2 regions of the Pseudoalteromonas sp. NC201 genome follow, and region 2 is predicted to be linked to the other one. Evidence: predicted binding sites of a transcription regulator. Region 2 holds the regulator's gene; the other holds the start of a gene.
The links. Region 2 encodes LexA, which represses DNA repair genes until DNA is damaged. Its sites were predicted from a motif close to TACTGTATNNNNATACAGTA; they were not measured.
Positions count from the first base shown of each region.

Region 1: the regulator LexA is predicted to act here: its motif matches at 2,656-2,675, upstream of PNC201_RS05005 (DNA topoisomerase III).

Region 1 is NZ_CP022522.1:1,217,531-1,221,966, reverse strand. It holds gene PNC201_RS05010 (tetratricopeptide repeat protein) at 1-645, opposite strand, end outside; gene PNC201_RS05005 (DNA topoisomerase III) at 724-2,646, opposite strand; gene PNC201_RS05000 (methyl-accepting chemotaxis protein) at 2,750-4,436, opposite strand, start outside.
Region 2 is NZ_CP022522.1:3,811,654-3,816,089, reverse strand. It holds rRNA gene PNC201_RS16760 (23S ribosomal RNA) at 1-274, shown strand, start outside; rRNA gene rrf (5S ribosomal RNA) at 391-504, shown strand; gene lexA (transcriptional repressor LexA) at 1,590-2,204, shown strand; gene coxB (cytochrome c oxidase subunit II) at 2,565-3,707, shown strand; gene ctaD (cytochrome c oxidase subunit I) at 3,707-4,436, shown strand, end outside.

The DNA.
Region 1 (4,436 bases), 1.5 Mb from region 2:
TTCAGCTTCCACCGCTTGCTCTAGACGCTTTACCTCTGGTGAATCTTGTGCAGCCGCAGCTTGCGCCAATTTAGCGACTAAATTGTAGTAATATGGGTCTCGCTGTTCTTCATTTATAGAATCTAATAACGCTTGAGCTTCATCAAATTTTTGAATTTGCATGCAGATATCCGCAAACACCAACTTAACCCGAGTGTTACTACTGTCAATGTCGTATGCCTTCTTCGCATAACCAAAGGCATTATTTAGGTCACCGCTTGCGAGGAACTGCTTCGCTTGATCAAGTAAAATAACTTCAGGTGATGGTAAATGCTCAGACAAAGCTTCTTTTATTTCTTCTTCTGTTTTTGCCCCTGCCAGCATATCTACTGGCGCACCACCTTTTAAAATCACAATCGTTGGCAAAGCTTGTAAACCAATTTGCTGAGCGAGTTGAGATGCCAGCGCTTGTTGGACATCACAATCAATAACGCCTACGGTTATATGCTCACTATAAGCTGCCGCTATCCTCTCCAATATTTGGTCTTGCTGAACACATTCAGGATTTTGATTGCTATAAAAGGTCAGCAATAACACTTTCTCTGGATTTGGATCGGTTATTACTTGCTGAATGTTTTCAGGGGTTAGTTGGATTTTATTGCTCATATTCTATTTTCTGTCTGAGTAATTAATATGGTTGATATAGTGACACTATCTGAATTTACAACCAAGCCAAGAAAACAATTATGCAGAGCTTGGCTTTCTCTTTCGGGTAAATTTCCCCTTTCTTGCACCACGCTTTTTAAATGCAGGTACAGGAACACCTTTCAGTGCATTCGTATTGATAGACTGAGCGCCGTCAATAAATCCACCTAACTCATCACAAAGCGGTTGCATAAATTGATTATACGACGTTTCCTTATTGGCGATCTTTCCGAGCAATGACTCCCAGAGCGCAGTTCTATCTGGTAATGAAAGTGACTCAGGTAGGGTTTGAATAAATGCCTTTCCCAGCGCCGTAGAATATATCGTCTTACCTTCTCGTCTAAGAAACTGCCGTCTAAACAAAAGCTCAATAATTCCGGCCCGCGTCGCCTCAGTACCAAGCCCATCAGTGTCTTTCAATACCTTTTTGATAGATTGATCGGAAACAAACCGTGCAATACCTGTCATTGCACCTAATAAGGTAGCTTCAGTGTAATGCTTTGGCGGCTGAGTTTGTTTTTCTTTAACTTCACCTTTCTCGCATAAAAGTTGCTCTCCCACCTGTAACTCCGGCAATAGGCTTTCTTTCTCTACCTCATGACCTTTAAACAGTATCTTGAATCCTTGATCTGTTATTTGCTTCGCTTGTGCTTTGAATTGACCACCACTAATCTCCAACTCCACTTTAGTTTCGTTGTAGCGGTAGGGGTGAAAGAATTGCGCAAGATACTGTACAGAGATGAGTTGATAGACCTGTAACTCTCTATGCCCAAGCTGAGCACTGCGGAGCTTTTTAGTGGTTGGAATGATAGCGTGATGCGCTTCTACCTTTTTATCATTCCAACACGCTCCTTTTAGATTCATGTCAGCTAACTTAATAAACTTACTTTCTATTCCCTGATTGTGCTCGGCAGCCGCAATGACTTGCTCTCTTTCAACAAAATGTTCTTGTGGTAGATAACGGTTATCTGATCTAGGGTAAGTGATCAATTTATGATTCTCATAAAGTGCCTGACAAATATCCAACACTTGCTGAGCCGATAAACCGTAGCGCTTATTTGCGTCAATCTGCAAAGAAGAAAGGTTATAGGGTAACGGCGGGTTTATCTTTTTTGGTTTTGTTTCAACCTTATTTATTGTTGCTTGCTTTTGACTGATCCGATCCGCAACGTTTTCGGCTAAGGCCTTAACCAGAACACGCCCATCTTCGTCCATATAGGGCTTACATGCTTCACTTGGTACCCACTTAGCTTCAAAAACACCCCAATTTGGTTTATTGATGTGTGCAATCACCTCATAAAATGGTTTAGATACAAAGTTCTCTATTTCTAGATCTCTTCTAACAACCAAACCAAGTACCGGAGTTTGCACTCTGCCAACCGACAAAACAGTATTCACTCCCGCTTTTTGCCCGGCCAACGTAAATGCTCTGGTTAAATTCATCCCAAATAGCCAATCCGCTCTAGCTCTTGCAAGTGCAGATACACTTAAAGGAACAAATTCTTGATTAGAACGTGTCGAAGCCAATGCCTTTTTCACAGCTTGTGGGTTTAAATCACTGATCAACAAGCGTCGGATCGTTGCTCTTTTCCGTTCAGGCAAGTTTACAAATTGAAATACTTCGTCCACGAGCAATTGCCCTTCTCTATCAGGATCTCCAGCATGGTAGATTTCATCGGCTTTTGTGAGTAACTTTTTTAAAGTGCTAAGCTGCTTTTTTGTTTTTGGCTTTGCTTTGAACTGCCATTGAGTCGGCACGATTGGTAGATCATGAAACTGCCATTTTTTGTATTTGACGTCGTAGTCTTCAGGTTCTGCTTGTTCCAACAGGTGACCTATACACCAAGAAACCACATCACCATTCGCGACTTCTATATAACCATCTTGTTTTTTATGTGGTTTTGGTAAGACATCGGCGATTGCTCGGCCTAAAGAGGGTTTTTCTGCGATATAGAGTTTCATGATTAGCTTAACTGTATATAGATACAGTTATCATAGTGAATTTTGACGAAAAACACCATAGCTGCAAAGAGACTGTCTCCAGTCTCTTTGCAAACCAACAAACTTACGTTCTTAATAAATTAAGTTGCTTGTGTTTTTGTTCGACTATCAGCGTCATTGAACTGGCTGCTTGCTCTACTTCATCTGCGAACTTCGAAAGCTCAGCAGCGGCATCTGAAATGCCCGTCGTATTCGTATTAATTTCTTCGGTAACCATACTTTGCTCTTCCGCAGCCGTAGCAATTTGTGTTACTTCGTTAGAAATGCTTGTCAGCTCAGCAACTAGCGTACTCATTAACCTAGCCGATTCTTGGCAATAACTCACTGCGTCTTCACCTAGCTGCACAGAGCTCTCAATGATCCGGCCTGAGTTCGCGACTTCACTCTGTAGGTTATCTATTAGTTTACTAATGTCGTCCGTCGATGCTTGTGTTTTTGACGCCAAAGCTCGAACTTCGTCGGCAACAACCGCAAAGCCGCGCCCTTGCTCCCCCGCCCTTGCCGCTTCAATTGCTGCGTTTAAGGCCAGTAAATTAGTTTGTTCTGCAATGGCTCTGATCACTTCTAGTATTTTGGAAATATCATCACTGCGCTCAGATACCTTCACGACCGCTTGTTTCGCATCAATAACTTGATCCGCCATTGATTGCACCGTTTCGGTCGTTTTAATGATGCTTTGTTCGCTTTGCTGAACTTGATCTGCGGCCTGATTCGTACTTGCAGCCGCTTTTTCCGATGCCCGAGCCACCTCTGAAGCAGTTGCACTGAGTTCGTTAATTGCAGTAACTACGCTATCTATTTCTAAGTGCTGATTAGCGACTTTGTTTTTGATGTTTATCGCGGCTTCTGTTGTTCGATGCGACTGCTCGTAGGAAGATTCAGCAAGACCTTTGAGGTCATCAATCATCTTTCGTAGTTTATCAGTAAAGCGGTTAAAGCCATGTGCCAAGGCAATCAACTCAGCATGATGACTCACTTCTAGTTCATGCGTTAAATCGCCTTCGCTAGAAGCTAAGTTCTCTACCCGCTCCTGAATATGCGTAAGCGGGCCGATAATTGTGTTCACTAATACCACCGCAATGGCAATGCCAATAACAGCAATAACAATACCGATAATGAGCATCCAGCGACCAACGGAGTTTGTCGACTCCTCCAGCTGACTTTGCAGCGTTGTGGCAGAACTAAGTGCAATTGCCTTAGGTAGTTCGATTACTAGAGACCAAGTGGTGTTTGGTAACGCAATTTTAATCGGTACCGCTACGACTAAGTCTTCACCAAGCTCTTTAATCCCAGAACCTGTGTGCAGCGATTTTAACACCTCAGCCCTATCTGACTTTGTCGACTCAGCAAGTGGGCGGGCTAAATTCTTGTAGTGACTAGAACCCACAACAAGACCCAACTCACTTAACAAGGTTACCTTAGCGGCTCCTGAGTAAAGCGAGTTTGAGAGCTCGTCGACCATGGTTTGGAAAATCGGCAAATTTACATCCACGCCCACTAAGCCTCTAAATTGACGATTGACCACGACTGGTGTGGTCAATGAGGTCATCAGCATTTTGTTGCCCGGAGAAATTTCATATAAATAGGGCTCCATGATACACGGCGCTACTTTATCTTTTGCGCACAGATACCACTCGGCTTCTCGTAGGCCAAACTCATTGATTGCATCGGCATATTTTTCTTCTGCCGACTCAACTTTTTGTTGCATCGGACCATTGGCTTCTTGAGTAAAGTAGAGCTCTAAGGTACCA
Region 2 (4,436 bases):
GAGAATTGAGAGGGGCTGCTCCTAGTACGAGAGGACCGGAGTGGACGAACCGCTGGTGTTCGGGTTGTGATGCCAATTGCATTGCCCGGTAGCTACGTTCGGAACTGATAACCGCTGAAAGCATCTAAGCGGGAAGCAGGCCTCGAGATGAGTTCTCACTTTGACTTAGAGTCAACTGAAGGGCCGTTGAAGACTACAACGTTGATAGGCGAGATGTGGAAGTGCTGTGAGGCATTAAGCTAACTCGTACTAATTACCCGTGAGGCTTAACCATACAACGCCAAAGTGGTTTATAAGCGACAGAAGTTAATAGACTAAAGTAGACAAAGAATTTAATAGCTTTTTCCGGATTTATATTAATGAAGGATACTTCATTAATGAACAGAATTTCCTGATGACCATAGCGTTTTGGACCCACCTGACCCCATGCCGAACTCAGAAGTGAAACAAAACAGCGTCGATGATAGTGTGGGCTTCCCATGTGAAAGTAGAACATCGTCAGGGCCTTATAAGAAAAACCCGTTGCAGTAATGCGACGGGTTTTTTTCTGCTTGGGGTAAAGTACTTCCATGTAGCATCTCCCCTTCGCGCGTCCTTGTGCTCACTTCCTCGAACTGCGAAGCGGTGCTTCGGTTTCTCGTCACCCAAACTCAGAAGTGAAACAAAACAGCCGAAGGGTCGGCCCCGGTCAATGATAGTGTGGATCACCCATGTGACTCTCTATTTAAAAAATGAGAACATCCTACTTCGTAGCGAGCCAGGGCCAAATAAGAGGTTGATGAAAAGCGTTCATCCATGAACTTCATCGACATTCGAACATCCATGTACATCAAAACCCGTTGCAGAGATGCAACGGGTTTTTTGTTGTTTGGGGGTTATAATTTCGGGATATAGAAAGCCTCACAAGCCAATCAACACATCGCGAGGTGAACTCGCTCCCACCACAGTATCAGCACAGTGCAACATGCTAAGAGGCGGTTTACCCGCCGAGGGGTTGCAATGAAATTCCGAAAAAACCTCGCGAGGTAAACTCGCTCCTACCACAGTATAGGCACAGTGCAACATGCTGGGAGGCGGTTTACCCGCCGAGGGGTTGCAATGAAATTCCGAAAAAACCTCGCGAGGTAAACTCGCTCCTACCACAGTATAGGCACAGTGTAACATGGTGGGAGGTGGTTCACCCGCCGATGGCTTGCAATGAAAGTTTCGGCTCAAAAATAATGTGGAACACCCATGTACATCAAAACCCGTTGTAGCAAGCGACGGGTTTTTTGCTATTTGAGGTATAGAAATTTGATATATAAAAAGCCTCGCCAGGTTTTCTAAACCTAAGTAAATGCGCTCCCACCACAGTATCAGCACAGTGCAAAATGGTAGGAGGTGATTTATCAGCCCTAAATCTTAATAATCCTTATTTCGTAGAGTCGTAGGTTATGCTCTGAAGCACAGACTTCGATTCTTGTTTAATGCTGATCTAATTAATGCTATCAATAAATACACTTAAAATATGGCGAAGAAAGAAACATTTGCGATTTTTTTTGAGCTGTATATACTTACAGTAAATAAACCACTGTATGGAATACCAGTTAATGCGTCCTCTAACAAAACGACAAGAACAAATCTTTGAATTAATAAAAGTATTCATAAAAGATACAGGCATGCCTCCAACTCGTGCTGAAATAGCTGATGCTTTGGGTTTTAAGAGTGCAAATGCAGCGGAAGAGCACCTGAAAGCGCTTGCGAAAAAGGGAGTTATCGAAATGGTCCCAGGCGCAAGCCGAGGGATTCGACTTGTAGAGGATGAATCAGAACAACTTGGTTTGCCTATTATTGGTCGTGTTGCTGCTGGTGAGCCTATTTTGGCAGAGCAACATGTAGAAAGCCACTGTAATGTAGATGCTAGTTTTTTTAAACCTAATGCTGATTACCTTTTGAGAGTTAATGGTATGAGCATGAAGGATATTGGTATTATAGATGGTGACCTATTGGCTGTTCACAGAACTCAAGTGGCAGAAAATGGGCAAGTGATAGTTGCTCGTGTAGAAGAAGATGTGACTGTTAAACGCCTTGAAAAGAAAGGAAAGAAAGTTTTTTTACATGCTGAGAATGAAGAATTTAAAGCGATTGAAGTAGATCTAGAACATCAAAATTTCTCCATTGAAGGGTTAGCTGTCGGTGTTATCCGAAGTGCAGACTGGATGTAGTTTATGAGAGCGAGCGTAGCGTTAAATATAAAGTTGCGCTTGCTTTAACTATATTTTGTTTAGAAAGTAATAATTAACTTTTCTAACTGTGTGAAAGTTAGATAATTATAGTGACTTTAATCATTTAGTAATATTTTTAGTTTTCTGATCTTTATACACTATTTTTCATCATTCTTCGTTTTACTCCCTATAGTCCCCAGTTTTGATTCTAAAGTCGGTCTTCTCGAAAATCTTGCAATTTGTTTGTTTTTTGACTAATTGGTTAATAGTCGTGCAGTAAGTCTATGTACAAATAGACAATATGACAGTCATCCAATAATAACAAGAGACAACCACGAGTTGTCTTGAAGGAGACGTCAAATGAAAATTTGTCGATTAGTTGTAGCATTCATCGCGGTGCTAATCGCCATGCCCTCACTTGCTAACAGCGCTTACAATATGAGGCAAGGTGTTACAGACATTAGTCATCAAGTGTATGAGCTTCACATGACCATATTTCTAATATGTTGTGTCATTGGAGTGATTGTATTTGGGATTATGTTTTGGGCGCTTATAAAACACAGAAAGTCAAAAGGCGTTGTTGCAGCGCAATTTCATGAAAGCACCAAAGTGGAAATACTTTGGACTGCAATTCCCTTCCTGATACTCATTGGTATGGCAATACCAGCCACAAAAACGCTTATTGCTATGGAAGACACGAGTAAAGCTGATCTGACCATTAAGGTCACAGGCTCTCAGTGGAAATGGCACTATGAGTATATGGGGCATGATGTTGAGTTCTATTCTTTGCTCTCTACTTCGAAAGATGAAATTAGTGATCTTAAAGAAAAAAATGAAAATTACCTGCTTGAAGTTGATAAGCATTTAGTTATTCCTACAGATAGGAAAGTCCGCTTTTTGATGACCTCGGATGATGTCATCCATTCTTGGTGGGTGCCTGATTTTGCGGTGAAGAAGGATGCCAATCCGGGATTTATAAATGAGGCATGGGCAAAGGTAAACGATGAGGGAATTTATAGAGGCCAATGTGCTGAATTATGTGGCAAAGATCATGGCTTTATGCCAATCGTCGTCGAGGCCGTAAGTCCTGATAAATTTGATAGTTGGCTTAACGATGCTAAAGCTGAAAAAGCAAAAGCAGAGGCGGAGTCACAGGCAGTTGCGCAACAAACTCTTTCGAAAGAAGAGTTAATGGAGGTTGGGGAACAAACTTACATGGCTTATTGCGCAGCTTGCCATCAACCAACTGGGCTTGGGCTACCAGGAGTCTTCCCTGCAATGAAAGGAAGTAAAGTCGTCACTGGAGATATTAAAGCTCATATAGATATTCTACTTTTAGGTCGCCCAGGAACTGCGATGCAATCTTTCGCAAAGCAATTAACAATTAAGCAGATCGCGGGGGTGATCACCTATAAAAGAAATAGCTGGGGTAATGACACTGGCGATGTTATTCAGCCAAGCCAAATACAGCGTGAGATAGATGCACTAGAGGAGGGTAAGTAATGAGTGCCATCGTAGACGAACATTCACACCATACAGCTCCCAAAGGCTTAAAGCGCTGGCTGTTTACCACCAATCATAAAGACATTGGAACACTGTATTTATTGTTCTCACTAACCATGTTTTTAATTGGCGGTGCTATGGCGATGGTGATCCGAGCCGAGCTTTTCCAACCTGGGTTACAGCTTGTAGATCCGCATTTTTTTAATCAAATGACGACCGTGCATGGACTAATAATGGTATTTGGCGCAGTAATGCCCGCATTTACAGGTCTTGCCAACTGGATGATCCCAATGATGATTGGTGCTCCTGATATGGCGTTACCGAGAATGAATAACTGGAGTTTTTGGATACTACCCTTTGCATTTGCAATTTTACTGATGTCATTATTTTTGGAAGGCGGCGGGCCTGCTTTTGGTTGGACTTTTTATGCGCCACTATCTACAACGTACAGCAATGACAATACTGCATTTTTTGTTTTTGCTGTTCATATAATGGGCATTAGCTCTATTATGGGTGCTATCAACGTTATCGTGACCATCGTCAATCTTAGAGCTCCAGGTATGACATGGATGAAGTTGCCTTTATTTGTCTGGACCTGGTTGATAACTGCATTTCTTCTGATTGCAGTTATGCCGGTACTTGCTGGCGCCGTAACTATGGTGCTGACCGACAAGTTCTTTGGAACGAGCTTTTTTGATGCAGCAGGTGGTGGTGATCCTGTTATGTTCC